DNA from 2 places in the Sporosarcina sp. P25 genome. Region 2 is predicted to be linked to the other one. Evidence: riboswitches for the same ligand, from Rfam matches in the RefSeq annotation. Region 2 holds a riboswitch; the other holds the start of a gene.
What was found. Region 2 has a riboswitch for cobalamin ahead of CSV70_RS08195 (hypothetical protein). Riboswitches for the same ligand answer to the same signal wherever they lie in the genome.
Positions count from the first base shown of each region.

Region 1: linked by a shared signal. The riboswitch ahead of CSV70_RS07850 (ribonucleoside-diphosphate reductase subunit alpha) and the one ahead of CSV70_RS08195 (hypothetical protein) in region 2 are both predicted to bind cobalamin.

Region 1 is NZ_PDYV01000006.1:142,198-158,455, forward strand. Features, by position in the region: gene CSV70_RS07770 (threonine aldolase family protein) at 1-123, shown strand, start outside; gene CSV70_RS07775 (hypothetical protein) at 191-457, shown strand; gene CSV70_RS07780 (hypothetical protein) at 669-1,103, shown strand; gene CSV70_RS07785 (VTT domain-containing protein) at 1,382-2,035, shown strand; gene CSV70_RS07790 (serine/threonine protein kinase) at 2,344-2,952, shown strand; gene CSV70_RS07795 (DegV family protein) at 3,034-3,879, opposite strand; gene CSV70_RS07800 (GlsB/YeaQ/YmgE family stress response membrane protein) at 4,442-4,696, shown strand; gene CSV70_RS07805 (MerR family transcriptional regulator) at 4,770-5,504, opposite strand; gene CSV70_RS07810 (YfiT family bacillithiol transferase) at 5,654-6,163, shown strand; gene CSV70_RS07815 (YnfA family protein) at 6,424-6,750, shown strand; gene CSV70_RS07820 (PaaI family thioesterase) at 6,791-7,210, shown strand; gene CSV70_RS07825 (cytochrome c oxidase assembly protein) at 7,241-8,077, opposite strand; gene CSV70_RS07830 (DUF2243 domain-containing protein) at 8,067-8,570, opposite strand; gene CSV70_RS07835 (hypothetical protein) at 8,894-9,319, shown strand; gene CSV70_RS07840 (glycerate kinase) at 9,855-10,973, shown strand; gene CSV70_RS07845 (alanine/glycine:cation symporter family protein) at 11,049-12,470, shown strand; cobalamin riboswitch at 12,959-13,134, shown strand; gene CSV70_RS07850 (ribonucleoside-diphosphate reductase subunit alpha) at 13,294-15,516, shown strand; gene CSV70_RS07855 (flavodoxin) at 15,504-15,941, shown strand; gene CSV70_RS07860 (ribonucleotide-diphosphate reductase subunit beta) at 15,920-16,258, shown strand, end outside.
Region 2 is NZ_PDYV01000007.1:54,723-70,980, reverse strand. Features, by position in the region: gene CSV70_RS08230 (vWA domain-containing protein) at 1-169, shown strand, start outside; gene CSV70_RS08225 (DEAD/DEAH box helicase) at 281-1,813, shown strand; gene CSV70_RS08220 (YqhG family protein) at 1,827-2,606, shown strand; gene CSV70_RS08215 (response regulator transcription factor) at 2,713-3,402, shown strand; gene CSV70_RS08210 (sensor histidine kinase) at 3,399-4,400, shown strand; gene CSV70_RS08205 (ABC transporter ATP-binding protein) at 4,504-5,265, shown strand; gene CSV70_RS08200 (ABC transporter permease) at 5,255-7,198, shown strand; gene CSV70_RS08195 (hypothetical protein) at 7,246-7,467, opposite strand; cobalamin riboswitch at 7,719-7,910, opposite strand; gene CSV70_RS08190 (MATE family efflux transporter) at 8,060-9,403, opposite strand; gene CSV70_RS08185 (GNAT family N-acetyltransferase) at 9,400-9,867, opposite strand; gene CSV70_RS08180 (TetR/AcrR family transcriptional regulator) at 9,930-10,490, opposite strand; gene CSV70_RS08175 (NAD(P)H-binding protein) at 10,691-12,127, shown strand; gene CSV70_RS08170 (GMC family oxidoreductase) at 12,225-13,970, opposite strand; gene CSV70_RS08165 (gluconate 2-dehydrogenase subunit 3 family protein) at 13,988-14,821, opposite strand; gene CSV70_RS08160 (translocon-associated protein subunit alpha) at 15,046-15,276, opposite strand; gene CSV70_RS08155 (flavin reductase family protein) at 15,571-16,083, shown strand; gene CSV70_RS08150 (purine-cytosine permease family protein) at 16,190-16,258, opposite strand, start outside.

The sequences.
Region 1 (16,258 bases), on a different contig from region 2:
TTCTGGGAAAAGGTCGATGCAACTCATAGTGCGGTTCGTTTTTGCACAAGTTGGTCTACTAAGAAAGAACATGTCGACATGCTCGTGAACGATTTGCATCGGCTATGTATTACATCTTACTAGTAGCTGGTTAATGTTGAATTACGGTAGAGAGTAAAATGAAATGTACTCTAGTTAGGGAGGTTCGTTTATGAATACGGAAAGTATATTAATTTTAGCACTCGCTTTAGCAAGTGTAGGATTCTTATTGCTGATTCTAGGGCAAGCCAAACAAATTAGAGTATTGAAGGAAGAGAATCAGAGATTGCGTCCCGTCGAAAGTCAGGATGAGTTGATCGCTGATGCGCAGGAAAAATTAAAAACTCTCGGAGTCGTAAAAACTGTGAAATACTTGCGGGAGTATAAAGGCATGTCGATGGTAGATGCCAAGCGACTTGTGGATACTATTAAAGAATAACTATTCGTAGACCTTACCAGTATTTTGGTGAGGTCTCTTTTTGTGATGGTATGACCCCCGAGAGCATGAGGCAATGAATCTCCTTAAAGTGATGAATTATCCATCGGCTTATCCGTACTTTTCGAATCTAGAGCGGGATGAATAGGTTCGTTTATTCATAAAGTCAAAGGGAATAGATAACCAACTACCTTATGGAAAAGAGGGAAAGCAGATGAAGCAGTTTTTGCAGTTGGTTAGCATAGGCATTGTCAGTGGTGCCGTTTTGGCGCTACTCCTGTTTGGCGTATGGGTCGTAACCGGAAATGAAGCGTATGTTTTACTGTATAATGTAGACTACTTCCCCATCATTCATGTCTTTTCGGATGTCGCTTGGTTCGGCATCGTCTTTCACTTCGTTTTTTGTATCGCCAGCGTATTGGGGCTTTTTTACCTATTGAAGTTTTTCAAATGGCAATACAACATGTGGCCGTATGTGGTTGTGTACACAGCGGGAAGCGGTGTGTTGTATTTCCTTACCTTGCTGACTGACCGGCCGCCAGCAGCGGATGACGGCATGGCATGGTTGTACTGGACAGGAAGTCATTTGATATACGGTGTGCTCGTTGCTAGCCTGGTCATCCGATACGTAGACCGTGGTCGTGTGTAGCGTGTGTGGGGTTCGATTATTTGGAAAATACAATAAGTTGGATAAACTTACGGGAATCCATGGTATATTTACTACACCACTTTAGTAGGCGCAAACGTTTATTATCCAACTCCTGTTTTACTTTCAAATGGGAAGCGGATGCTATTTATTTTACGGGCTTAGCACTTTTCAAGGATAAATACCCTAAGCCAAACGTAAAGTAGATAGATCGTGTGTATACGTTTGATATTCCCACTTGCGTCGCGTCGAAGTCATTTTTCCAAAAAAGGAGCCTTTACATGAATCTCATTCAAGGACTAATCAGCTTTATCTTGCACATTGATGAGCATCTAGTCGATATCATTCAAATTTTTGGCGGTTGGTCGTACGTCATCTTATTTTTAATCGTTTTTATTGAAACCGGTGTAGTGATATTTCCATTTCTACCTGGTGACTCTTTGCTGTTCGCAGGTGGTGCATTTGCGGCGTTAGATGCATTTAATATTTGGTGGCTTGTCGCGGTCTTCTTCGTTGCAGCTGTCCTTGGTGATACAGTGAACTACCATATTGGACGTAAAGTGGGGATGTCGATTTCTCCCGGCAGTTGGCTAGGGAAAGTGATAAACCAAGAGAAAATGAGAGCTGCAGAGACGTTCTTTAATACGCATGGTGGAAAAACTATCTTGATTGCCCGCTTTATGCCGTTTGTCCGGACATTCGCTCCGTTCGTTGCGGGCGCGAGCCGCATGAATTATCGGTACTTTGCTTTCTATAATGTCGTTGGAGCGGCATTTTGGGTAGGTCTATGCACGATGCTAGGGTATTTATTCGGTAATATTCCTGTTATTAAAGAGAACTTTTCCACGGTGTTGCTTGCAATTATCTTTTTATCTGTCCTGCCTGCGTTAATCGGTGTGGTGAAAAGTAAATTGAGCAGGCAAGCTGTACGATGAGAAAGGTCGGTAGTTTTATCATAGTGAGTCAATAAATACCTATGCATTCCTAGTTAGTTGACATATAAGGCGGTTCAATTTATAGTGAGCCTATACTAATATACGAACACTTCCGTTAAGGGGAGTAGCTATCACAGTAAAAGTCGTCAATACAGGATGGAAATCCTCGGCTTTACTGGCAACTTACGTTGTTTGCGAGACCTTGCCAATTATTTGGTGAGGTCTCTTGTGATTTTTACAGAGATATCAAATCCACTAATTGGTTTTGATGTCTCTTTTTTGTTTTTAAAATTATTGGAGGTTACGCTTTGAGTATATATCAGGAACTTGTGGAATCGATCGTCGTGAATAAAAAGAATCGACTAATGGACTTTCATCCATCTCTGCAGCTTATCGGAACAGGGAGAAGTGCGTTTGTATTTCGAATTCAATCCTCGAACAAGGCGATTAAAGTTTTCTTTCCAAATTTCGTCTACATTGCGAAGGAAGAGGCTGAGATTTATCTAGTACTCAAGGATATTCATTATTTTCCACGTATTTATGAAGCAGGCACAAATTATTTAGTGATGGATTACGTCGAAGGAGATACGCTTTTTGATTGCCTGACAAATGGGCAGCTGATTACAGACGCACATATTAAAGAAATCGACTATGCTTTATCGTTAGCATCCAACGCGGGGTTGAATCCGTCAGACATTCATTTGCGAAATATATTGATCACGCCTGACGACCAAGTCAGACTGATCGATGTGGCGCGGTATAGACAGCAAAAAGATTGCAGGCAGTGGGGTGATTTGAAAAAAGCTCATCGCCAATTTTATCAAAAACATTTCTTTTGGAAGAAAGTCCCGAGCTCGTTTTTGAATGGTGTAGCGTACTTGTATAAAAAGGGACTCATCCCATCGTATCGGTTATGAAGAATGCACACGTTACGAGTTTTAGTCTTTTATAAATAAAGAAGGGACCGAATTCACAATGGATTCGGTCCCTTTATATATTCAATAGGTGACCCAGCTTAATCCCGTCGTTCCTTCGCCTGCATGCACGGCCACACAAACACTAAGTGAAACGACTTGAACGTGTAATGTCGGAAATTCTTTTAGTAGCTCGTTCTTCCATATGTTAGCGTCCTGTGGATTATGGCAATGAATAACCGCTACTTCTGGTACAAAACCTTTTTCCATATCGGATCGGAGTAGGGAAGTAACATGTTTTTTTGCCCGCTTCATGGACCGCACTTTTTCCGTCATCACGGCTTTTCCGTTCTCAAAACTAATGAGAACTTTTATGTTCAGCAAATTACTTAAAAATGCTTGTGTTCCTGAAACGCGACCACTTTTATGCAATTGGCCTAGACTACCTGGGATAAACGATAACTTAGAATTTGCAGTCATCGCAGTAAGGGCTTCCACGACTTCTTCTGGTCCTTTACCTTCTGCAAACAGTTCATTCCCCATCTCAATCATTTTGACCATCGGAAAGGAACCGATTTTCGAATCAATAGGGTACACAGGGAAGTCTGTCATTTTTGCTGCGGATTGAGCGCTTTCAAATGTACCTGAAAGTCCACTGGATAAATGCACGGCAATCGCAAAGTCATATCCTTCTGTCTGCAGTTTTTCATATAAAGTAGTCATCTCACCAATTGTAGGTTGTGAGGTTTTAGGTGAACCTTTTGCAGCGCGTAATTTATCATAAAACTCGTCTTCTGTAAGATCCAGTGATTCCCTATAGCATCGATCTTCAAACACTACGCCAAGAGGAAGTACAGATACATGATGTCGTTGAATAAAAGCCTCATCTACTTGTGCTGCCGTATCCGTAATCCAAGCTATTTTCTTCATTATAAATTTCTCCTCAAACTATAAATTTCGTATATGAACTAGCGAACTTCTATCCATAACTTACACTACGGATTAGCCAGGACCTAGTGATAATTGTCATATCTTGTCGAATTAATGTGTTTGCTGTCATAAATTGAACATATGTTTAGAGAGGAGAATGAATCGAAGTGTAGGAATTAACGAAGAATCCCATGGACGTGGTTTGTGGATAGTGTAATTTACCATCTGTAAGGTAATAACGGGTTCATCTATAAAACAATAGCTGTCAAAAAGATCGCTATCCTCGTTTTCACTATTCGACTGCCGTTGAAATGAAAGGATCGCATACTTTTATAACCTCCAGTTCCTACTGCGTATATCTAGTACTGTAGTAGATTATATCATCCACGACGATTGGAACATATGAGCGATACTTTTTGCATACATGCGTCTACACGGATTTTTATGATGAATACTATGCTGTAACAAGGAATAGATTACTAATAAGATGTAACTCGATCACTTCATCATGTTCGCAATTTGAGTAGTAAATACACTTAAAATAGCTGAAGGGGCGTGTGAAATGAGTATCCTTTTGTATTTAATAATTGGCGGTGTGATTGGTTGGTTTGCTAGTCTACTCATTGGAAAAAGTGTTCCAGGCGGTATTGTGGGGAATATGATTACGGGAATCATAGGTGCGTGGATTGGCGGCAATTTATTAGGTAGCTGGGGCCCGCGGTTAGGAGACTATTATGTCGTCCCTACTATTGTAGGTGCATTGATTTTTGTCATTGTCGTCAGTTACATTATGAAAGCGACGCGGAAAAGACGGTAACTAGATGGGCTACCCGCATTGTCGAGCGGGAGCCCTTTTTCTATTGATTGAAATCCGTCATGCAATAGGATGTTTATTTTTTGTGAGTGTCTGCAAAAATAGTCATCGCTTCGCACATGAATTGTGCCAAACCTGCACCAAATTGATCGATATTCGTCGTGAAGCGTTCGTCTGCTATATACATATGCCCTAACCCTTTGAATGCTTCCAATGTGTAGTGGTGACCAGTATGCGTATTCAAAAACTCATACCATTCTGTAATAGCTGTTTGTGATTCAGTGGATTCAGGCGGTGTGTTTTTGAGCTGTGCCAATTTCCGGTAGATGTCATTCATCTTTTCTCCGACGGCTGTATTTTTGAATGCGGTGTTTGATTGTTCGATCGCCTTTGCTCCCCATAATTTCCGCGCTTCTTCTTCATATGGGTTTTGACTGAAATTAAATCCTTTAAACTTCTCTTCATTGGACATGTCGATCTCTCCTTTTAGATAGTGTGTAGTTTTATCGATGGTCGCAATCATTTGATCGATCCGGTCGCGTTTCTCAAGCAATAGTTTTCGATGCAGCTGAAGAGCTTGCTGGCGGTCAAATGACGGATCGCTGAGAATTTCCTTTATTTCTTTCAGAGGAAAGTCCAGTTCTTTGAAAAATAGTATTTGCTGCAACGTCTCGAGATTCTGTTCGGAGTAATAGCGATAACCCGCATCGGTGGTTTCTTCGGGTGTCAGCAATCCGATTTCATCGTAGTGATGAAGTGTGCGCACGCTAATACCGACTAATTCCGCGACTTGCTTTACCTTCATTTTCATTATCAGCACCTCCTTATTATGTAGTATAAAGTGTGACGTAACGTGAGGGTCAATACATGTAGTAGTGTTTTTAAAAAGTAGTGCTGAGAAAATCATAGAGTAATCAGATAATTTATGGGATAATGAGGTAATGAAAAGGGGGTTTCGTCATGGATCATCGATTTCCGATCGGAGAATTACACGTTCCTGAACAAGTGACGTTGGAAGATATTCGAAAGTGGTTACAAGAAATTGAAAGCTATACAACTCGATTGAGGGGAACTGTAGATTCATTGAATGACGAAGAACTAACTAAAACGTATCGCGAAGGTGCGTGGACAGTTCGTCAATTGGTGCATCATATTACAGACTCGCAGTTGACTATGTATCAGCGATTAAAGCTTGCGTTAACAGACGACCATCCAACAGCACCTGCTTTCGATCAAGAGAAGTGGGCTGTACTCCCTGACACCGAGCTACCGGTGGAGCCTTCCATTAAGATGCTCGAAGGGATCAATGAGCGTATTGTCGCGTTAGGCAATAGTCTGACAGAAGAGCAACTGCAACGAACATTTATTCATCAAGTAAACGGGGAGATTACAGTAGCGAAAAAGATCGCGAAGTTGGCTTGGCATGAAGCGCATCATTTAGCACATATTGAGATCGCTTTGGCGAAATAATGGAAGATGTAGTGAACGGCTTATCGAACTTCGGTAAGTCTTTTTACATACGAGCAATGAACGAAAGTACAGTCGTCATTTTTAATTGGCTCCACGCCAAGTTTATGGGTTTAGAATGTAGTCAACCTGATTTTTAAGAGGTTGCGATTATGATATAGTTAGGACTAGTTTTCAAGCAATAATCTTGCGTGCGTCTACAGCTGTAAGCAGATGAAAAGTCCACGCTGGATTATCCGAAGTGATTAAATGGAGGTTTACTGATGGTGAAAGTTGTAGTGATATTTCTCCTAGCCGGCTTGGCCGAAATCGGTGGAGGGTATTTGATTTGGCAATGGCTGCGCGAAGGTAAATCTGCGATGTTTGGCTTATTCGGCGGCATTGCATTAATTGTATATGGCGTGGTGGTCACATTCCAGACATTCCCGTCTTTTGGCAGAGTGTATGCAGCGTATGGAGGAGTGTTCGTTTTTCTATCTGTGTTATGGGGATGGGGAATTGATAAAAAAACCCCTGATTTGTATGATTTCATAGGGGCGGGTATTTGCCTGATTGGTGTGTCCGTCATATTGTTTGCACCGAGATCGTAATCAAATGAAGGACAACATTTTATAAGGGGAGGACGAGAATATGACGCAAAATGAAATGTTTCATATCGGAAAGCAAGCACTAGAAGCCCAGTCTTTCAGCAAACTGTTAGGTACTGAATTGATGGAGTTTAAACCAGGTGAAGTCGTTCTGGAAGTTCCCATCACGGAACATGTATTGCAGCAACATGGCTTTGTGCACGGTGGGGTCATTGGTTATGCAGCTGATAATGCATTGACCTTTGTAGGCGGTTCCGTTCTGGGACCTAACGTATTGACGGCAGAATACAAAATCAACTATATACGGCCCGCTGTTGGTGAAAAGTTAATTGCCCGGGCGACAGTTATATCAGCAGGCAAGCGGCAAGCCGTATGCCGTTGTGATGTTTTTTCCGTCAAAGATGGAGAAGAGAAGATGTGTGCCGCAGCCCAAGGGACCATTATGACAGCTATAGCAGAATAATGAAATGCCTAACCGAAGAAAACAACGCACCTAGTAGTTGGCAGGTGCGTTTTGTGTCGTTTCACTCTTATACACATGACCGTCTGAAGTGGACGGAATGTTGGCCTGTTGACGTTTCGCCGAGTGATACCAGCTTCTAAACAATAGAATGATCAACACAAGATCCACCGCATCGCCTCCGTAATACATAAGCATAGCCCCTGCACGCGCCTCTTCAACAGCTACACCGGCAGGCGGATAGGCATATAGGAATTTTGATAGAATTCCGTGTCCCGCAAGAGCCATAATAAAGACTACAGTGCGGTATCGATAACTATAGCGGTGAGATACAGGATCGATGTATAAAAGAGAAATGGTAAATAGATAGCCTGCAACGAACACGTGCACATGGATCAAGATATGCAGCCAAAGATGATGATGCATGGCCGCAAACAAACCCGTCGTGTATAACAGCCACAGTCCGCCGATGTTCAAAACGGATGCAGTGACGGGATGTGTATAGAACCCCGCGAGTCGGCTTTTTAGCAAGTAGGTTACTTTACGTGCCTGCCGAACGGGTAGTGTCCGCAGCAATAACGTCATGGGAGCGGCGAGCGCCAACAGAAGGGGGCCGAGCATGCCGAGCAAGAGATGGCCCAACATATGCCATGTGAAAGAATCATGTGACAGGTCGGCAAGCGGTCCGACGACAGCACTTGCTGAGGCTACTACACCCGCTACCCACAACACGATCCGTCTCCGTGGCCATTTTCGCAAACGTCTTTGCCGATTGGAATGAAAGACAGCGACTCCATATAATAGGATGGCGAGAACCGCAGAAATCCCAAATAGCCAATCGGTTACACTGATATATGAATCATGTGGCATGAAGCATCAGCCTTTCCGCCGAGCGGGCATCCCGTTGCGCGGACTTGATGAGCAACAGACCGATCACAATCATCAAAATCGCAGAACCGTTCCAAATGATATCATACGGAACAATGTCCACGTTATAACGAATCTGATGAATGCGCATGACCTTGTGTTGAATAGTTCCATCATATAATTGAAACGCTCCGCCCCCGAGTAACTTGCCACCCCAGAACATCTTATGCCATAACGCATTTCTTCTGCGCAAATCCGCTACCAAATACAAACCGCCCACCGTCGCAAACCAGCTGAACGCATGAAACAAACCATCCGACACCAAGCCAACCGCCACGGTAGATTTATCATAAAACTTGTGCCAATGCAGCAATTGATGGAACAGTGTCTCATCCAAAAACGCCACAAACCCAAGGCCAAATAGTATGCCGGCCCATAGATTTCTTTTCTGATAACTTTTTCGGTTCGTCCAGTTTTTCACTTGTAACTCAGCCATATTTCACCCGCTCCCTTCCTTTCCTTATGTATGTAGTGTTCCCTGAGGATGCAGCATTTAAAACCTGTTGTGTGGATGTTAGACGGGGGATGAACTGGGGGCTTATAGAGCGGGTAGACGTCCTCATAGAGCGCTTTTCGAAGAAGTATGATCGGATCTCCGTTGACTATGAGCCAAAACGTGTCCTTATAGAGCGGATAGACAGACTCATAGAGCGTTCTCCTTAGAAGTATGATCGGACTTAGGTTGCCTATGATCGGAAACGTGTCCCGATAGAGCGGATAGACAGACTGATAGAGCGCTCTCCGCAGAAGTATGCTCGGATGCCGGTTGACTATGAGCGGAAATGTGTCCCGATAGAGCGGATGAACGGCCTCATAGAGCGCTTCCCGCAGCAGTATGATCGGATACTCGTTGACTATGAGCGGAAATGTGTCCCGATAGAGCGGCTGAACGTCCTCATAGAGCGCTTCCCGCAGAAGTATGCTCGGATGCCCGTTGTCTATGAGCGGAAACGTATTCCGATAGAGCGGATAGACGTCCTCATAGAGCGCTTTCCACAGAAGTACTATCGGATCTCCGTTGACTATGAGCCAAAACGTGTCCCGATAGAGCGGGTAGACAGCCTCATAGAGCGTTCTCCTCAGAAGTATGATCGGATGCCCGTTGACTATGAGCGGAAATGTGTTCCGATAGGGCGGCTGGCCAGCCTCATAGAGCGTTCTCCGCAGAAGTATGATCGGACTTAGGTTGCCTATGAGCGGAAACGTGTCCTGATAGAGCGGGTAGACAGACTCATAGAGCGCTCTCCGCAGAAGTATGATCGGATGCCGGTTGCCTATGATCGGAAACGCGCCCCGATAGAACGGATAAACAGACTCATAGAGCGTTCTCCGCAGAAGTATGATCGGATGCCCGTTGACTATGAGCGGAAACGTATTCTGATAGAGCGGATAGACGTCCTCATAGAGCGCTTCCCGCAGAAGTATGCTCGGCTTCTCCGGTTGCCCATGAGCGGAAACGCGTGCTGATAGAGCGGATGAACGGCCTCATAGAGCGCACTCCACTGAAGTATGATCGGCTTCCCGTTGCCCTTGAGCGGAAACACATCCCGATAGAGCGGCTGAACGGTCTCATAGAGCGCTATCCACTAAAGTATGATCGGATCCACATCCACCACAGGCAGCGGAAAGTCTATAGTATAAAAATATAGTAGCTATCCAATAATTTATGGTAACTTTTCCTGCATAATCTGCTAGAATACGAATAAAGGGAGTGTGAGCCGTGAAAATTGTCATTGCCCCTGATGCATTTAAGGGCAGCTTACAGGCAGATCAAGCGGCCGACGCTATGTATAGTGGCGTGAAGAAAGTATATCCGCATGCAGAAGTAGTCCGTTTACCAGTCGCGGATGGTGGCGAGGGAACGCTTGCTGTCCTTGTCGCGTCAACTGGCGGGACGTTGCGAACCGTATCTGTGCAAGATCCGCTTGGTCGCACAATAGATGCATGCTTTGGTATGCTTGGTGACGGTGAGACAGCGGTCATTGAAATGGCACAGGCGTCCGGTTTGCTGTTGCTTGAGGAGCATGAACTCGATCCAATGAAAGCGTCAACATTTGGCACGGGGCAGTTAATTCGTCATGCGCTGGATATGGGTTACAGGAAAATGATCATTGGACTTGGCGGGAGTGCGACGAATGATGGGGGAACGGGTTTGCTTGAAGCGCTAGGCGTTCGTTTCCTCTCTGATGGACAGCTATTGCGGATGAATGGGGCTACGCTTCCGTTAATCAATGAAATCGATACCTCGCAACTGGATAAACGTTTGCTGGAGACGGACATTCGCATTGCATCTGATGTGGACAATCCGTTTGTCGGTGAGCAAGGCGCGTCGTTTGTTTTCGGTCCGCAAAAAGGAGCGGATGCAGAGATGATCCTGCGTCTGGATGAAGGGTTACGACATTTGGCGGACGAGACGGAAAAGCAAATGGGCGTGCGATTGCATGTGTTACGCGGTGCAGGCGCAGCTGGGGGAAGTGCGGGTGCATTAATTGCCTATTGTGGAGCGCGTCTTGAAAGTGGAATTGATGTCATGCTCGAAGCGATGGATTTCGAAAAGCATCTATCTTCAGCAGATTTCATTGTAACAGGGGAAGGTAAGACGGATCGACAGACGCTTGCAGGCAAGGCATTAATGGGGATTGCAAAGCTTGCGAGGGTAGAGGATGTTCCGGTTATTGTCATTTCAGGAGCGATTGAAGAAGCGGCGCGTCAAGAGCTTCTTGTGTGGTTCACCGAATTGCATTCATTGGATGATGGAAAGAAGTCGTTAGCCGAATTGATGGCAAATGCGGCAGAGTTATTGGAAAACAAAACGTCGATAGTCATGCAAAGTAGATAGTAGAAAATAGTTTTTTATTATGCGATGCATAGCAAGTAGGCGGGTAGGGTATAGAATACACGAGGAGGTGGTCAGATGTTTCAAGATGCAATCAACTGGCTTGTAGGGCCGGCGAATAATTTCATTTGGACATATGTTTTAATTGGACTTTTATTGGCAACAGGTTTATATTTCTCAATTCGCACGAAATTTGTACAAGTACGCTTATTTGGTGAGATGTTCCGTCTGATTGTTGAGAAGAAGGATAGCAACGACGGGGTATCGCCATTCCAAGCATTTACAATTAGTGCCGCGTCGCGTGTAGGGACAGGTAACGTAGCAGGGGTAGCCCTTGCGATCGGAATCGGTGGGCCCGGCGCGGTATTCTGGATGTGGGTTATCGCTATAATCGGTATGGCGACTGCATTCATTGAAAGTACATTGGCGCAAGTGTATAAAGTGAAAGACGGCGATACTTTCCGCGGAGGGCCGGCGTATTATATGCAAAAAGCGTTAGGCTGGCGGAAACTTGGTATTGTCTTTGCGATTTTACTGACGATGTGTTTCGGATTCATCTTTAACGCAGTGCAATCGAACACAATCAGTCAATCGTTCACAGACGTATTCGGCATTCCACATTGGGCTGTAGGAGTTGGACTCATTGCTCTGACGGCAGTAATTGTCTTTGGTGGTGTGCAGCGTATTGTTAAAGTAACGCAGACTATCGTACCTATAATGGCAACATTTTATATTATCGTAGCATTGTATATTGTGATATTGAACATTACAGAAGTTCCAGCGATGATCGCATTAATTTTCGAGCACGCATTCGGTATTAAAGAAATCATGGGTGGCGGAATCGGTATGGCTATGATGCAAGGTGTACGCCGAGGTCTGTTCTCCAATGAAGCAGGTATGGGTAGTGTCCCAAACGCAGCAGCTACAGCGAACGTATCACACCCAGCAAAACAAGGACTCGTACAATCATTAGGCGTATTTTTCGATACCATCATCATCTGTTCAGCAACTGCCTTCATTATCTTACTTGGCGGCTTGTACCAATCAGGCGAAACAAACGGTATCTTATTGACGCAAGCATCCATGGAAGTACACGTAGGCGCATGGGCACCATACTTCATCGCCGTGGCGATCATGTTCTTCGCCTTCAGTTCCATCATCGGTAACTACTACTATGGCGAAACGAACATCGAATTTATCAACGCTAACGTCTTGTGGAAACGAATCTACCAAGTTCTCGTACTCGCTATGGTCTACTTCGGAGCCGTTGCAAAAGTACAAGTCGTCTGGGACATGGCCGACTTATTCATGGGACTAATGGCCATCATTAACTTGGTCGTTATACTACTCCTGGGCAAAATTGCCTTCAAAGTACTCGACGACTTCACCAAACAACGAAAGGCGGGCAGGAACCCCGTCTTCAAAGCAGCTAGCATCCCTGATTTAAAAGGCGCAGAGTGTTGGGAAGAAACAGCTGAAAGAGCAGAAGATCGTTTGTGATATTGATAGATAATATTGGGCTTTTTATATTTTGATCTTAAGACTTTGAATTGGAACTAATAAATACAGTGAATTTTCTAGGTGGTCTACGTTAGAAAGTAGGATTGTAGAGGAAGCAGGGGGCGACTCCGGGAGGATCAGCGTGAGTCTGAGACCCTGGCCAGGTGCCTCAATTTCTGCAAAGTACACAGAAATACGGCAAAGCGAACCCTTCGCTGTTCGTTTGGCTCAGGCCACGCCCTCCGGAAAGCGTCCCCCTGCTGTAGCGGAAATCCCTTCTCCTCACTAATTTCACTATCTAATTAAAACGTTCACACAAACAATTTAGTCAAGAAGTAAAAAGTTTGATATACTATAAAATACTGAATAACAAAAGTCGAATCGTAGTTCAGAAGAAGGATTCTGAACATCGGTTCGATTTTTGTTTTGCATGTTTGAACACAACATGTTAGGGTTATATATGAATCAATACACTATATATAGTGTGTAACAGCAATTAGATGAATTGGTACCCACCACGTTTAAAAGGGAATCCGCCACGAACGGAGCTGCCCCCGCAACTGAGGGCACGGACGACTATCTTGTAAAACCACTGCTTCGGCGGGAAGGAAAGATGGAAGAGCGATGTGCCAGCCAGTAGACCTGCCAGTCATCTCAGCAAAACATTCTTCGGGGTTGGAGAGTGAAAGCACAAAGCAGTCTTTTTTCAGTCTGCCTAAAACTTTCCGCTATCTACTAAGCGTCAATTGACGACTCCCGATTTTATTGGGAGTTTTTTTATTTAGTATATAACCGAACTAATTAACTAAAGGGAGCGGATATAATGGCTATTATTCAAGAAGCTGTGGGACTTAATCTATTGATGGAAAATTTACAAGAGGAATTCGGCAAGAAACAAATCGAACCGTTGATCGAAGCGAGCGAGAAATTCCAGGAGCGTCATCCGGCAAGCTCGGCAACTGAGTGGACGAATGCGATGGTGCTAGAGTCTTTAAGCCGTATTGATGAAGCGACCACGTATTGGACGTTTGTAGCTGCGCGTATTTATTTATTCGACGTCTATGCAAAGCAAAAAGCATTGCGTGGAGCGGATGTGTATACCGATTTTGCGAAAAATGTAGAACGCTTGGTGGAACAAGGTTTATATACACCTGTTCTGACAGAGAAATACAGCCAAGATGAGCTTCAGGAAATCGGCAAGCTACTCGATCCTTCTCGTGACCTTTTATTCACATATATCGGCTTGAAAACATTGGTAGACCGCTATGTAACAGTAAACTTTAAGAAACAATCAGTGGAGCTTCCACAAGAGCGCTGGTTAATCATCGCGATGACGTTAATGCAAGATGAAACAGTAGACCGCATTCATAAAGTCAGCGAAGCGTATTGGGCGATGAGCAATTTGTATATGACTGTTGCGACACCTACATTATCGAATGCAGGCAAGATGCACGGACAGCTATCAAGTTGCTTTATCGATACAGTGGATGATTCCTTACAAGGGATCTACAACAGCAACACTGATATCGCGAACTTGTCGAAATTCGGCGGCGGAATCGGTGTCTATATGGGGAAAGTTCGTTCTCGCGGTGCATCGATTCGTGGCTTCGAAGGTGCATCAAGTGGTGTTCTCCCATGGATCAAACAGCTGAACAATACGGCAGTCAGTGTCGACCAACTCGGTCAACGTCAAGGGGCTGTAGCCGTTTATCTTGATGTATGGCATCAAGACATCTTCACATTCCTTGATCTCAAGCTCAATAACGGTGATGACCGTTTGCGCGCACATGACATTTTCACAGGCGTTTGCTTGCCGGACTTATTCATGGAGAAAGTCGAGTCCCGCGAAGACTGGCATTTATTCGATCCACATGAAGTCCGCACGAAAATGGGCTATTCATTGGAAGACTTCTATGATGAAACAAAAGGGAAAGGAACATTCCGCGAGAAGTATGAAGAATGTGTCCGCAATGAAGATTTATCCAGAGAGACGGTTTCAGCGATTGAAATCATGAAGCGTATCCTACGTAGCCAGCTCGAGACAGGAACGCCATTCATGTTCTACCGTGATGAAGTAAACCGTATGAACCCGAATAAGCATGAAGGCATGATTTATTCTAGTAATTTGTGCTCAGAAATACTTCAAAATATGTCAGCATCTACACATGAATCCGTAACACTAGAAGACGATATGGTCGTCACACGCACGAAGCCAGGCGATTTCGTTGTATGTAACCTGTCATCGATTAACCTTGGAAGAGCGGTTACAGCAGACGTGCTAGACCGTTTGATCCGCATTCAAGTGCGTATGCTCGATAACGTCATTGATCAGAACCAAATCCCAGTTGTACAAGCACAACGCACAAATACGCGCTACCGTGGAATTGGACTTGGCACATTTGGCTGGCACCATTTACTCGCATTGAAAAACATTCAGTGGGAATCGGATGAAGCGGTGAATTTCGCAGACGAGCTGTATGAAAATATCGCGTATTTGACAATTAAAGCTTCAATGGAATTATCGAAAGAAAAAGGCGCATATCCATTGTTCGATGGTTCGGATTGGCAAACGGGCGAATACTTCGAGCAACGCGAATACGATTCGAATAAATGGCGTGAACTGCGCATGGATGTGGCAATGAACGGTATGCGGAACGGCTACTTGATGGCAGTCGCACCGAACAGCTCGACGTCGGTTATCGCAGGCTCAACAGCTTCCATCGATCCAGTATTCAAGCCGTTCTACCATGAAGAGAAGAAAGACTATAAATTACCGGTTATTGCACCGGATCTAGATCATAATACGTATGACATTTACCGTCGTTCTGCTTACATCGTCGATCAGCGCTGGTCTATCAAGCAAAACGCCGCGCGTCAGCAACACATCGATCAGTCAATTTCATTCAATATTTATGTACCGAACTCCATCCGCGCATCCGTTATTTTGGATTTACACTTGCAGGCATGGAAATCCGGCATGAAAACCACGTACTATATGCGTTCAACTGCAGCGGAGATCGAGGAGTGCGAGTGGTGTCATTCTTAATCGCCTATGCATCCTGGAGCGGCAACACTCAGGAAGTAGCGGAATTGATTACGGAAAGTTTACAAAGTGAAGGCGTCGAAGTCGATACCTATCGTATCGGCATCGGAGTCATTCCAAACGTTAAAGAATACGACGCGCTGTGCATCGGTTCATTCACATGGGAAAAAGGTGCAACGCCCGATGAAGTAAAAGACTTCGTGGCGGACGTCGGTTATAAACCCGAGCTCGTCTACGTTTTTGGCACAGGGGATACGCAGTTTGGCGGCGATGATCTATTTTGCAAAGCTGCAGATAAGCTGGCAAAATTCTATCATTCACCTTTTGACCCACTGAAGATCGAACAAAGTCCGCGCGGCATACAAGAACAAACGGTTACGAATTGGACGAAAGGAGTGCTCGAACATTGGCGACACTTACAAGAGTAAAAGTACTGAATCCTGCAAACCCGAATAAGGCGACAGCTATTTTCGGTGGCGAAGCAAGCGGCATCCTAAACTGGAACGACATCGCGCACCCTCATTTCTATACATTACGTCAGCGAATCCGTTCTCTTTTCTGGACGGCGAATGAAGTCGACATGACGCAAGATGTCAAGCAGTTCTCAAGCCTGACACAAGAAGAACAATCCGCATTCCTAAAAATTATCGGCCTACTGGCGACACTTGACGGTCCACAAACTGTCATCGCAATGAAAATCGCAGACTTCACAACGGATCCTTCCGTCAAGTCGATTCTCGCGACT
Region 2 (16,258 bases):
TAGCGAAAGTTTTCTAATTGAATTCAATGAGAAGAAAAAACAAAAGGAATTCAATGTACTTACTCTAGCAATAGGGAAAGATACAGTTGTCGCAGAATCATTCTCAGACCGTGTCCTTCATATAACCGATTTTGATGACGAAGGAAGTTTTATCGCTTTTGAAATTTAATAGATGCATGATCTAAAACCCTTCATCTATGGAGGGTCTTTTTTGTTTATCATAATATTTTCTTTTCTGGGTATTCTAATCAAAACATACAAGCTAGTTGAGGTGATTGGAATGCTAATTGAAAGATCTTCTTCTTGGAGAGAAGGATTTATTCAACGACTTGAAAACCATGAACCATGGAATAATTCGGTGCTGTATAACATGAGCTATGACATCACGAAAAATAACTTAATCACTGATTTTGCTGGATTGCAGTCACTTGCTTACTTACCAAACGTAAAACCGTTACCTCATCAAATAAAAGCGGCTGAACGAGTGATTGAACAGATGAATGGCAAAGCGATTTTAGCGGATGAGGTAGGGCTAGGTAAGACTATTGAAGCAGGCCTGATTATTAAAGAATATTTGCTGAGAGGACTTGTGAAAAAAGTACTGATATTAGTACCCGCTTCTCTCGTTAATCAATGGGTGGAAGAGCTATATACGAAATTCCACATCCCTGCGCTGTTGTACAAAAAGAATTACGAGCTCGATTATGTGGACGTAGTAGTCATGAGTATGGACACTGCTAAACGCAGTCCACATAAGGAGAAAGTATTCGCGCAAGACTATGATTTGATTATCGTAGATGAAGCGCATAAATTAAAAAACCATCAGACGATCAGTTATGAATTTGTACAAAGCTTGAAGAAGAAATTTTGTTTATTGCTTACAGCAACACCGATCCAAAATGATACGTTTGAATTGTTTTATCTGGTGACGCTACTTAAACAAGGTCATTTAGGAAACTATGATGAGTTTTCATCAGTATTTTCTGCTAAAAACCGTGATGAAGAACGAGATAGTTATTTAAAGGAACTAGTTAGCCAAGTCATGGTACGTAACAGGCGCCAAGACACGGGTGTGGAATGGTCTACACGAAAGATTCATACAGTTCCTATCACATTTACTGACAATGAAAGGCAGGCCTACACAGCTATATCCAATCTGAAACAAATATCCCCGGTATTTTCAGATGCATTTTCCACGATGACTTTACAAAGGGAAATGTGTAGTAGCCCTGAAGCCACCATGGGCACATTAAGAAAAAAACTGCAGGAATGTAAGCAAGTGGAAGAAGTCTCATATGTAGAAAATATTATCGAACAATTGGAAAAGTTGTCGATTCATTCAAAAGCTAAAAAGGCAGCGGAATTGATTATACAAGCGAACGAAAAGGTGATTATTTTCACTGAATATCGCATGACGCAATTATATTTGAGTGACTATTTGTATGCGAACGGTATATCGAATGTCATTTTCAACGGTAAGTTAAGCAAAAGCAGCCGGGAGTGGATTAAACATTTATTTAAGTCACAAGCGCAAGTGCTAATTGCGACAGAGTCTGGAGCAGAGGGAATTAACCTACAATTTTGCCATCATGTCATCAATTATGATCTCCCTTGGAATCCAATGAAATTAGAACAACGGATTGGTCGTGTTCATCGATTAGGACAAGAACACGATGTACAGATTTATAATTTGGCTGTAAAAGAAACAATTGATGACCATGTGATGAAAGTGCTGCAAGAAAAGATTGAGACGTTCGAACAAGTAGTAGGCCAACTAGATGATATTTTGGAAATGAAAGAACAGTCTGTGTGAAGGAGGAGAATGGATGCATTCGACAGAAATCCATACGTATCTTCACAGATTCTTCACGGAGAATGACTGTGAAATACTTCATGGAAATGATCATTATTTAACTGTGCAACTAACAATCGAAATGGATAAAAAAATCATGAACCGCCCTTTTTATTGGCGGTATATTGAAAGCGTCAATGAGATACCGAATCCGGCACAGCTCACGCTAATTACCAATATGAAGCAGTTGCAAAACGGAATGAAAGGGGAAGTAATTCATCTGGGATCTCCACGGCTGCATCAATTATTTCGATTGACCAAAGAGATGGGACAGTTCGTGAAAATGTACGAGCGCATAGTAGACACTAACGAACAGCTGATTTTGACTCCGTGGGTGGGTGTAAATTATAAAGTGTCATTCACCAGTCATCAAACGAAGGAGATGTTGTATTCAATAGGTATCAATTTGATGACGGGTGCTGTCGTAAATGAGTTCCAGGAGACGATTGGTATGCGGGATTTATCTGACCAATCGTCTGAAAAAGTATTTCATTTACCTTATATCATCACTCCTGTTCGTGCGCTTGATCGATTGGATACTGTGATCATTCAAGTAATTGAAGGTGAAGACCTTACGTGGATGGAGGAAGCAGAAAAGAGATGGAAGAAAGACCAAGCGGTATTAGATTATTTTTATGAAGGACAAGATCCTAAACCTGAATGTTATGAGATAGAGAAGCAAGCAATGGAAGAACGTTTTAAACCCAGGATTACGGTGGATGTTGTGAATGGCGGGTTATTTTATTTGAAATAGAAATCAAAACAGCGCGTAAGTGAATCTACTTTCACTTGCGCGCTGTTTTGATTCTGATTGCTTATAGGATAAACTAATAGCAATTAAGAAAAGTGTGGTGAGTTCATTGTTTACAATTATGTTGATTGAAGATGATCAAACATTATTTGAAGAAATAAAAGAACGTTTAACGCAATGGTCCTACTCGGTGGCGGGAATCCGGGATTTTGGGAGTGTACTGCAAGAATTCACGGAAATCAAACCGGATCTTGTCATCATCGACATCCAATTACCAAAGTTCGATGGATTTCATTGGTGTAGGATGATCCGAACGCATTCAAACGTCCCAATTATTTTCTTGTCTTCACGTGATCATCCGACTGATATGGTGATGTCGATGCAACTCGGAGCCGACGATTTCGTTCAAAAGCCATTTCACTTTGATGTATTGATTGCAAAAATCCAAGCGATCTTACGCCGTGTGTATAGCTATAGTACTGATCAGACATTGGAAGTGAAAACGTGGTGTGGTGCCGCAGTGGATTTTGTGAAAGGTACGCTCACCAATGAAAAAGGGACTATTGAGTTGACGAAAAATGAAATATACATCTTGAAAGTATTGATAGAAAGAAAGAATGAAATTGTATCAAGAGAAGAAATCATCACCAGTCTTTGGGATGATGAACGATTTGTCAGCGATAATACGCTGACAGTCAACGTGAACCGTTTGCGTAAACGGATTGCGGAAATCGACTTGGTAGATGTGATCGAAACAAAAGTGGGGCAAGGGTATATGGCGAAGGAAGAACAATTATGATTCGGTTATATCTTAAGGAACGTGCTAGTTGGATACTGTTCTTCATCTTCTCGCAACTGCTCGTTCTAGCAATGGGCTATTTGGACACAAGTATTCCGCTTTTGTCTACTGTCTATATTGCATTCATTTCCTGTTTATCTTTCGTTATTTTTATAGTCATGCGTTATGAAAAAGAATCGAGATTCTATAAACGCTTAGAAACATTAGAACCATCATTTGATCTAACTGCAATACCTGAAGCTAACAGCCCTTTCGAAGCCATTGTCTCAAACAGGATGTCCGAACAAATTCAAGAGTTTAAACACCAGTTGGATCAATTGCAAATTAGTGTAGAACAAGAGAAAGATGACATGTTGAATTGGATACATGAAGTGAAAACACCGCTGACAACGTTGCAATTAATGATAGATCGCACGGATCCTGTGCTCCGATCCCAGTTAATGTACGAGTGGCTTCGGATTCATCTATTACTTGACCAACAACTACATCTAAAGCGCATCCCATTCATCCAAAATGATTTATATATCGAAAAGACAGATGTGCGGAAGTTGCTATTTCAAGAGATAAAATCGTTAAGACAATGGTGTATGCAAAAGCGTGTTGGTTTTGATGTATCATTGGAAACAGAAGAAGTATTGACTGATGCCAAATGGCTTGGCTTCATTATCAGGCAGTTGCTGGCGAATGCGGTGAAATACAGCGAGAATGCGGACATAAGTATCCAGAGCACTAGTAAGGATGGAATCACTACGCTAACGATCGAAGATGTTGGGCAAGGAATTGCTTCAAGGGACTTGTCTCGTATATTCGATAAAGGCTTCACTGGAACAGCAAACCATCAAAATCATGCTGCCACGGGAATGGGGTTGTACTTAGCAAAACAGGTAGCAGAATCCCTCCTGATTACGATTGTAGTAGAGTCAACAGTAGGAGAAGGTACGCGGTTCTCTTTGATTTTTGCGATGGAAAACGAATTGATTCGAATAGCGCGTATGTAGGAGCATGTGACATGATCGTCACATGCTCTTTCTAATTGTCATATTAAAGGCGGGAGAAAAATCTATACATTGAGTAAGATAGAATGAACAAGGAGTGATGGACATGGTAATCTTACAAGCAACGAAAATCTATAAGACATACGGCAATAAATTCAATAAACAAGAAGTATTAAGTGCACTGGATCTAAACATACAAAAAGGTGAATTCGTCAGCATCATGGGGGCATCGGGCTCGGGAAAAACGACTCTACTGAACGTACTTTCATCCATTGACCGCGTCAGCCAGGGGACGATCAGCATAGAAGGGCAGAACCTTAACAACATGAAAGAAAAGCAAATGGCGGAATTTCGAAAACGTCATCTGGGCTTCATCTTTCAGGACTATAACCTACTCGACACGTTAACAGTAAAAGAAAACATACTACTTCCATTATCTGTGCAGAAAGTGCCTAGAAAATTAGCCAATGAAAAATTCCTTGCAGTAGCGGAGGAATTGGGTATTTCAGAAATTGCTACTAAATATCCAAATGAAATCTCGGGTGGACAAAAGCAAAGAACGTCTGCCGCACGAGCATTCATACATGATCCGAGCATCATTTTTGCGGATGAACCAACAGGCGCTCTTGACTCAAAGGCGGCATCCGATTTGTTGAACAAATTAAGTGATCTCCATACGAAACGAAATGCCTCTATCATTATGGTCACTCATGACCCTCTTGCCGCAAGTTTTAGTGAGCGTGTCGTGTTCATCAAAGACGGACAAATTTATACGCAACTGAATAAAGGAGACCAAACGCGGAACGAATTTTTCAATGATATTATCAAAACGCAAGGTGTACTGGGTGGTGTGCAACATGACGCTTAATCAGCTAATCTTCCGCAATATCAAGAAAAATCTTAAGCATTATTATGTGTATATCTTTGCACTGATTTTTAGCGTAGGCTTATACTTTTCATTCGTAACGTTGCAATTCGATCCAGCATTAGACGATGCAACAGAAGGAAGGAAAGGTGCGGCAGCTATTAAGTCAGGTTCAGTTTTTCTGATTGTTATCGTGTCTGTATTCTTGCTATATGCTAACAATCTATTCATTAAACGACGCAGTAAGGAGATTGGATTATTTCAATTGATTGGAATGACGAAAGGAACTGTTTTCCGTATTTTAAGTGTGGAGAATTTCGTTTTATACATCGGTTCTCTCATTGTAGGGATATTCTTAGGGTTTTCGATGTCACGATTACTCATGCTGATTCTATTTAAGGTCACCGGTGTAACGGATGTTGCGACTTTGCGTTTCTCTTCGGATGCATTACTTCAGACGTTGATAGTCTTTGCGGCAATCTTTGTATTGATTTTGATCATGAATGCACTATTCATTAAACGTCAAAGTATATTGTCTTTGTTCCGTGTGACCACCGTGACACAACAGCGGGTGAAAAAGATGTCAATATTCCAGGCGATCATCGGTGTGTTCGGTATCCTTCTCATTGTATTCGGCTATTATTTATCATCTCGATTATTTAGTAGTGTGTTTCTTGGAAATCAGCTATTTCTAGTGATGATCGTCATACTAGCTTCTGTGGTCTTAGGAACCTATTTATTTTATAAAGGCTCCGTCAGCTTTATCTTTAACATGATTCGCAAACGTAAAGGAGGATATTTGAACGTTAACGACGTGCTGTCTCTCTCATCCATTATGTTTCGAATGAAATCCAATTCTCTTTTATTGATGATTATTACGACGCTATCTGCGCTATCCATTACGTTATTGTCGTTAAGTTATATATCGTATTACTCAGTAGAGAAGTCAGTGGAGCGAACTATTCCTGCCGACTTTACCATTCCTGATATTACGCGTGCAATGGAATTTACGCAGTCACTTGACAGTGAAGGCATAGCCTATTCAGAGTCAGCTATTGATCTATTGACTATACCTGTTGATTTATCGACAGTTCTATCTATTTCAGGTGGGGAAAGTGAAGAGATGAGTTACACTGATATGCAAATGATTGTCATTAGTGATGAAGTAATGCCGGAGATAGACGTAGAAGAAAAGGAATTGCTCTTCGTTAACTCTGATAGTTTTACGGAAAACTTTATGAAATTCCAAGCGAATCAGCAAATCGTATTTCAAGGCAAAGAGCATATGTATGATCTGACACTGAAAGGGACGGAAAGAGTAGCTGTTCTTCCAACGCGTGTAGCTTATGGTTTTGTTGTCGCGGTAGTGGATGATCAAGTATTTCAGAAAATGAACGTAGATAAGGACCCTTCCATAACGCCTGAATTTACTGAGTATCATGGAGTGGATATCAAGAATGAAAATGATCTAGAAAAAGCGAATGAACTATTTAATGTGTTGGGAATAAATGAATGGGCAGGGCATGAATCGAAGCTTGAGGAGAAAACGAAACAAATACAAGGTGCAGGCATGATTATGTTCATCGTTGGATTCCTTGGTCTCGCTTTCCTTGTTACGTCTGGCTGCGTCCTATACTTTAAACAGATGGACGAAAGTGAAGATGAAAAATCGAATTACACCATTCTTCGTAAACTAGGCTATACACAAACAGATTTACTAAAAGGGATTCAACGAAAGCAGGTATTTAATTTCGGTATTCCATTAGTCGTCGGTCTCTTACACAGCTATTTTGCTGTAAAATCCGGCTGGTTCTTATTCGGTACTGAAATGCTGACACCAACGATTATGGTGATGTTAATCTACACAGCGCTATACTCTATATTTGGTTTGCTTTCTGTGTTCAATTATAAGCGCGTGATTAAAGATTCGTTATAATACAGTAATACCCCCTGACACAAAGGTCAGGGGGATTTTAGCGCGAATTAGTTACTACCTACTAACTCAGCTACTACGATTTGATAGGCTTTATCTAAATTAGCCAATTGTTTAGCTTTTTCTGCTATGTCATTCGTGGGATCTTCGGAAATTTGTTTTTTTACATCTTTCACTAGTATGGGAAGGGGGGTAGAGTGTGTGCTCACACGTTCCGACATTAGGGTGTCCTTTAATAAGTTTGTAAAGTCATTGATTGTTTGATTGTGCATAATTCATTCTCCTCATCGTGTTTGTAATTTTTCGTTGACAGTAAAAAACATCCATCCGGTATATACCAGGATAGATGTTAAGTGGGAAGCCATGACGAATTAAACGGTTCGGCAGGAAATACATTTGTGTAGGATCGACAGAAACTATATCGAATCCACCTAAAGAATGTCCTGATTTCGTTTGTTCGTACGTCGGCTTTTGTATGATTTTTCATAAGCCGCACTTGACACCTCCTATCCGCGTAGGGTATTGGTGTGTACTGATCTAGGCAGGTCTCCTGGCTCGTTTTCAACGTATAATTCACCTTCCCATTTCCCTTTGCGGTGAAACAGTGGTAACGAATTATACTCCAACTCACAGTTGCGGGACAGCATCGGTTTTTCACCGATTTCCCTTTTAAGCGTTTACGAACGATAAACGCACCTATCTCTAACACGATATTCAGTTGCTCTTTCAGTATATCATTCTTATTTACGAAAGGAACAAAAATAATGCAGCCTCTTCCAAGACAACAAAAACGCACCCTACTCCTATGGAACGTATTACTTGGAACGATGATAAATAGTTCCGTCCGGTTCTATGACGTACTATTTATCCAATTAAGGAATGTCGAGTAGCATTCCTTTGATATAGGTAGACACCAATAAATACGACAAACTCAGAGGCTGGAATGGACAACCAAATACCATTCAAACCAAAGAAACGAGGTAAAATCATCAAGAAGAGCAACATGATGATGATTTCGCGTGAAGCAGTAATCCAAGTTGCCATCCGTACATTGCCGATAGACTGATAATATGTCATCATCACAAAGTTCGTACCGGTGAACAAATAAGCAAAGAAGAATAGATTAATTCCGGAAGTAGCCAAATCTCTTACGGCTTGTGGGAAGTCTCCAAAGATCGATACGATAGGGCCCGCCGCGAATTGACCGACAAGGAAAAACACGGCACCTGCGATGACAACGGTAAGTGTGGCTTTTTTTACGGTTTCTTTCATCCTTATCCGGTTGCCGGAGCCTTGATAGTAACTGATAAGTGGCTGAATCGCACCGCCCATTCCGAGGAATAGCATTAGCATGACACTGTGTACATAGTTCAAAATAGAGAAGGCCGCAACACCTTCCGTGCCCGCCATCCGTTCGAACGCGATATTATGTGTAATGGTAAAGAAGGAGATTCCTAACTCGGAAAGGAAACTCGGAAATCCAACAAAAAGAATGGCCAGGAACAGCTTTTTATTGAATTTCAAGCGAATTAGTTTCAAGTTATTATTTTTCTTGAAAAAGTGTGTTGCGAGTACTAGCATACCCATGAAAGAAGCAATAATGGTGGCGGATGCAGCACCGGCAACGCCGTAATCAAAAATGAATAAGAACACATAATTCAAGATAATGTTAACGACAGAAGTCACAATTAGCCCGGCCATTGAAAGATTCGGTGCTCCATCATTGCGTACGAAAATACTAAATGTGTTTTCTACAGTAAAGATAAAGCCAAATAGTAAAATCACAAATAAGTATTGCGATACATAAGGGAAAGTAGTCGCATTGGCTCCAAGTGCGTAAGCTAACGAATCTCTAAAAATAAAGGCGGTTAAACCTAATATAATGGTGAATAAGAAAATGGAGAAAATAGCATGTGTAAAAATTGATCGAGCTTTCTGCACATCTTTGGCACCCATTGCCATCGAATATTTCGTGGCGGCACCTATACCAATCCATAGGGAAATAGCAAAAAAGATTGTATAAACGGGAGCCGAAATTCCGACTCCCGCTAATGCTTCTGCACCCAATCGATTACCGACCATGATGCCGTCCACCACAATATTGATCGCCATTAGCAACATACCGATAGTTGATGGTATTAAATAACGTAAAAAGATACGTCCTACGGGCTCAGTATCCAAAGGACTTAACGTGGGTGAAGAATTCATTGCAAAGGACTCCTCTGAAGGTCAAGTTCCATAATGAGACAAGGGAATTCACCTAAATCATCAATTTGTCCATTTAACTCAAATCCGAACTTTTCATATAAGTGTTGTGCTGCTATATTATCTGGATATATACTCAAATAAATCTTGTCACATTGATATTTTTCTTCCATTCTGGTAAGTAAAAGTTTAAGGAATCTGCTGGCATAACCTTTTCCTTGGTGGTGCTGATCGATCATAAAGCGATCAAGCCATACATGGCCACTATCTGCATCACGTCCATGCATTGCATAGCCGACTAAATCTTCTCCGTCGTATAATCCGATGGACTTCCATTCTGGTTCAAATTGTGATTGTGCTAGTGAAAATGAATTGCTTTCAATAAAGTTCTTTTGGTTTTCGTGTACGGATAAATAGGCAACATCCTGCCAATTTTCATTCGTTACCTCACATGCGTGGAGGCTCATAATTCCATCTCGCTTTCAATTTTGTGTGAAACAGTAAAACTACTTTTGTTTTATCAGTTTATTTAGATATCGCTTTTTTTGATAAATCCAAACAGCAGAATATCCACTATAGAATCCAGTGCTTCGGTTACAGTAATGCGATTTTCATAAAAAAACTTCCGATCAAGCGTGGAGTTCGTTGCATCTATAATCAACTTCATAAGTAACTCTACGTTTTGATCTGCAATGATTCCTTCATGAATTCCTTGTTCAATCAATTCGCGAAGTTCATCCCATTCATGAAGTGCAGTGTGGACTCGCTCCCATTGTTCGGGATGAGTTTTTTTCATCTGATCAAGGATTTGCCAGTTATAAAAATCATTGTATTTCGGTATAACTGTAATGACTTTCTTAATCTTATCTACAAGATGTAGGTCAGTGTCTTTCATAATCATATTGGTTTTTTCATCGAACTCATATAATGTCGAGTCTATAATCGCATCTAGAATTTCCGTTTTGGAAGAAAAGTGTTCGTATAATGTTCGTTTACTGATACCTAGTCTTTTGGCCAGATCATCCATTGTGAACTTCATACTTTTCTCATGAATTTCTTCGAGGAAAGCTTTCATAATACGTGCTTTCATTTATCGTACCCCTATCTTTTTATATAGAAATAAAACTAAAAAAACATATATAGTTTTCATCGTTCTTTTATGAGTATAACTACTTTTTACATAAAAAGCAAAGGCTATTGCTTAAATTAGTATTGTTTTAATAAATAGGCTTATATAACTCTTAAATTGGGTAATTTTATTGTATACGTACAAGAGAGGGGTGGGACTGTATGGAAGAAAGGAAATTGGTTGTAGCCGTTGCGGGTGCGAGTGGATATATTGGCAATAATCTATTAAAAAAACTTAAAGGGAAAGCCAAAGTGATTGGTTTGTCGCGGAATGGAGATCAGCGGGAGAATACGGAAGACGTAGAGTGGCGATCTTGTGATTTGTTTTCTATGAAAGATGCAGAGAAGAGTTTGGCTGGTGCTGATATTGCGGTATATCTAGTTCATTCCATGCTGAAATCGGCGAAATTATCTCAAGGTAGTTTTGAAGATATGGATGTCATTTTAGCGGATAACTTTGCGCAAGCAGCCAAAAAACAAGGAATTAAACAGATTGTCTACTTGGGTGGAATTATTCCCGATGAACATGAAAAAGATTTATCACGACATTTGAAAAGCCGATTGGAAGTGGAGCGTGTTCTACGCTCGTATAACATTCCTGTCACCGCATTACGTGCAGGGCTAATCGTCGGTCCAAAAGGTTCTTCTTTCCCGATTTTATCGAAGCTAGTTAAACGGCTTCCCATAATGATTTTACCCAAATGGACACGCTCTAACACACAGCCTGTAGCACTCGATGATGTGATGAAATCATTAAGCTCATTAATACTGGACTTTGAACCAGCACAACGATCTATCGATATAGGTGGCCCCGAGGTCATGACATATAAGTCGATGATGGAGAAGACAGCAGAAGTAGTAGGTAAACCATCAAGAATGTTGGATGTACCATTCTTCTCTTTAAGTCTTTCTAGGCTCTGGTTACGTTTAGTTACACAAACACCAAAAGAGATTGTATATCCATTGGTGGAAAGTCTGAAACATCCGATGGTCGTCAATTCCAAGCGCTATGTGGAAGGTATCAGTGACGGAGAAATTCCATTCATACAAGCTGCAAGGGAAGCACTAGAGGAGGAAATGAAAGAAAGAGACATCCCAAAGAAGAAGTCGAAAATGGGTCCACTTAAGCAGGATGTTCGTTCAGTGCAGAGAATTGAATTACCTTACAGCTGGACTGCAGATGAAACAGCACGTTACTACGTCAAATGGCTTTCCACATTCTTGAATCCTTGGGTGAAAACCGATGTAGACGACCATTTGAATTGTCATATCGGTTTCCTCGGTAATCGGACATTGCTCGAATTAAGTTATTCTGCAGATCGTAGCACCAAAGATCGCTCGCTATACTATATTACAGGTGGTCTATTGATGGATCCTCATTCCAATGAACGTGGTAGAATAGAATTCCGAAAGATTCCAGGATCGAATGAAGTAATTATTGCAATACACGACTATTTGCCATCCATTCCATGGTTTATCTATTACGTAACGCAAGCCAATATGCACGCATTTGTCATGTCTTGTTTCCGTCAACATATGTATAAGCTTAGTAGGATTGAACGTGATCGATTAGGAATTGTCGCTTCTAATGTACGATGAAGAAAAATCCAGATTTGCAGTGTTGCACTACGAATCTGGATTTTTGATTATTTGAATTCAATAAGTACATAAATAGACGATAGAACCAGATGTTTTATTATGCGTTTAAAGTTGCTTGCTTCGCTTCTGCAAGCTGGCCGCCTTCTTTTAAATACTTCTCTACGCCTTCTGCTGCACGATATGCCAACGCGCCAATGGTTGAAGTAGGGTGATGACCTCCGAATTGAGGAAACGCTGAACCGCCCACTACGAATAGGTTGTCCATCTCCCACATTTGAAGATAATTATTCACCGCAGATGTCTCAGGATCTGCTCCCATGATGATGCCGCCCGCATAGTGACCGCCTGAATAAATGTGGTCGAACTCTTCGGGAACTTCATCTTCGTCAATAATATCTGCACCCATTTCTTTCATGATTTCACTGCATTTCTCTATCCCGAATTTTGCCATGTTGCGATCGTGATCTGTGTAACGATTCGTAACACGTAATAGAGGATCACCGTATTCATCTTTGTATGTTGGATCTAAATCCAAGTAGTTATGCCACCACGACATAACAGCAGGTGTATACCAAGCTACTAACGAACGATTCGCGTAATGGATCGAGTTTTTCTTAAACTCAGGTCCCCATTTTGGTGTCCCTTTAGGAACATGGTTCGTTGAAATAGCGCCATCACCGTACTGACGCATTTCGATGCCACCACCATTAATGAACTCTACATCGGAGTGATCAAAGTTATCACCAGCGAAGTCACTCATCGTACCACCAAGAGCACCTGCACCCATATAGAGATTAAACTTCTTCTTTTCAAAGTATCCTCGTGCTCCCAGGAATGTGATGTTAAATTGTCCATTAAAGTTACGTCCAATTGTTCCTTTGCGTGTGGTTGGATCATACTGTGTCCCGATATCAGAAAGCATCAACAAACGATTATTGGTGAAGGAAAACGCACCTAATACGACAACGTCTGCGGGTTGTTCATATTCAATTCCTGTACGTGTATCAGTAAACATTACACCGGTTGCTTTTCCGTCTTTATGCAAAACGCGACGCACTAAAGAGTTGGTGCGAATTTCGCAGTTTCCTGTTTTACGGGCAGTTGGAATAACTGTAGCCAATGGATCCGACTTAGCCGTGAAATCACAGCCGTACATCGTACAATAAGAGCAAAACATACAAGCATTTAATTTTTCACCGTCGGGATTCGTATACGCTTGTGATAAGTTTCCGGAAGCAACTTGAAATGGGTGATAACCCATTCTCTTAGTCGTTTCTTTAAATAGCTTTACAGCGGGTGATGCAAGCATAGGAGGGTTAGGATAATCATTTGAACGTTTATCGCCAAGTGGATCGGGTTCGCCTGAAATACCAGCGGTTTTTTCCCACTTATCATAATAAGGTTCCATTTCATCATACGTGATGCCCCAGTCTTGAATCGTCATACCTTCAGGAATTTTCTCTTTGCCGTAACGTTCAATTGTCTTGGAACGTAATTCAAAATCGATAGCTCTCCATCGATATGTAGCACCTGCCCAGTGCACACTGCCGCCACCTAAATCGGTCCCGGCCATCATTTCTGCTCTTGTCCGGACGGGAAGAGCGGTATCTTCTATTTTCACGCGTGACGTAATCGTTTCAGGCGAAAGATTTTGCATCATCTCGTAACGGTCGGTATAGCGTAATTCATCTTTAACACCGATATAATCCTGTCGTTCTTGTTTTTTACCTCGTTCTAGGGTGACTACTTGATAACCAGCTTTAGCTAATTCGGCAGAAACTACTCCACCTGCCCAACCACTTCCCACTACGACTACATCTACTTTTTTTAGTTTTTTCGCCATATGAGTTCCTCCCGTTATTAGTGACCTTGGTAATTCCGTAAGCTCTCAGGTTTCATTACGATGAAGTCTTCTTTTTCAATATCTGCTGTATAACTCATACGTGGACCAGGGAATTCCTTCATCCTCCAGCCTTCCATATTACGGTTCCCGCCATAGACTGGATCGGCATAAGCACCTTCAATGGTTGTTTGTAATAATAGATTAAAGAATGTCGTCGAAGCGACACCGTTCATCTTCGCTTTTCCGCTATCGAACATCTGCAAGATCTCGTCTTGCTGTTCGGGCTCCAACTTGCGGAAGTTCATTTCGAATTTCTCTTGAGCTGTTTGTTCCAGTGCATGTACACCTTCCATGAAAATATCACCTCTTGTCATAGGAGTTTGATATCTGAAGGCTGGCGTAGGTACTTGCGTTTCAGCATTTGGACCTTGATCTTGTGTCGTATCTGCTTGGCTTTCATATGGATCTACCGCACCTGTTTGCAAAAAAGGCCCTTTCATATATTCTTTTCCGTTCATTCCCCATTCTCCGGCAAGTTGTCTATCGATAAAATAGGGGACACCTAGTTCAATAGCGCCTGGCCCTAGATCATCTTTAGGGAATAGCCTTTCAGTAGCAGCGGAAAGTATTAGAAAATCTTCAGCATTACTAAAGAATGTACGGGCCTCCAATAAGTGAGTATCCTCTTTTCCCATGTCTGCAGGGGCGCTTGGTTTTTGGAGCTGGTTAGTCAATAATCCGCCGAATAATGATCCACCAACTAGACCTCCAGCTAATAGGCCGGTATTTTTCATGAAATTCCTACGACTTATTCCTTTTTGCGTGTCTTCAGGTTGTCTAGGTTCTGTCACGTTGCTCTCCTCCTTGTATATATGACTTTCATAATTTACCAATGCACCTCTACTAGACATAGTGTGACGAATGGATAGAAACTATACGTTGTGCCAGGACTTTACACATTAAAACAGGGGAAAATTGAGTGATCCAGAACGTAGAATGAATATATATAATAAAAACCCCTCTATAAATCATCGTATTTGCGTGATTACAGAGGGGTTTTTCGTATTATAGGTTATTAATCGTTAGTTTTAACTTCAGTATCTGTGTCAGGTTCCATGTCTACTTCGGGCTCGTCCACATTCACATCATCATCTGGCGTTACATCAGCTGGTTGATCTACTTCAACATCGTCATTTTCATCGATTACGGGATCGTCATCTCCACAAGCACTAAGAACACCAACAGAAAGAATTGCAGCGGTTCCTACTTTCAATAAATTACTTTTCTTAAGTTTATTCAAATTCATTATAGATTTCCTCCTCTAGATGTTTGATAGACTTTCTTATGTTATTAATATCCTTATTTTAGTTTTGTAAACATAAAATATTAGAAGTGATTCTTTAGTAATGATAATGACAATAAAGTAGAAGATGACAAACGGTGGAGAAATTGCATATTCTAAAAGAAAACGTGACACCAAGAGGAGAAAACTGAAGAAAGGTGGTGAAAGTGCTATGATGGATGTAGACATGCCTACTTTAATAGTGATGGACTAGATCTGTTACGCAAATTGGCTTATTTATAAAGGAGAGAATGTTTCATGAAAAAAGAAGAACAACAGAATTTATTCAAAGAAATTATGGGGAATTATCCAACTGGTGTAACAGTGGTGACTGCAGTAACCGAAGATGGCACACCAGTTGGACTGACAGTAAACTCGTTTGCCTCTGTATCCTTGGATCCGATGCTTCTCTTATGGTCTATTGATCATAGAGTTTCTTCTATTAAAGCATTCACAGAAGGAGGTAAATTTGCTGTACACGTACTTGCTGGAAACCAACAGGAGCTTTGTAATACATTTGCAAGCCGTGTAGAAGATCGTTTCTCCACATGTAAATGGGAAATGTCAGATAATGGGTTACCGATTATCGAGGATGCATTCGGTGTATTCGAATGTAAAACATTCCAAACCATTGAAGCTGGAGATCACACCATTATTATAGGCGAAGTAATCGATCTAAAAGTTGAGAAAGATAAAGATCCTATGTTATATCACCGTAGAGTATTTGGATCTGTGCCGCCAGTTTTCTATCAACAAGATGACAAAGCGTGAATTTGAATTAGTTTACAGCAATACAAAAGCCGTCTTCCAGGAGACGGCTTTTTTTATGCATATTCTATTATTTACGTACTATACAGTTTTCTAAAGTGGCTTAATATTACCCTAGTTTATCGTCTGCTGTAATATCATTTGGTTCTCGTACTAAATAATATTTACCTTTTGTATA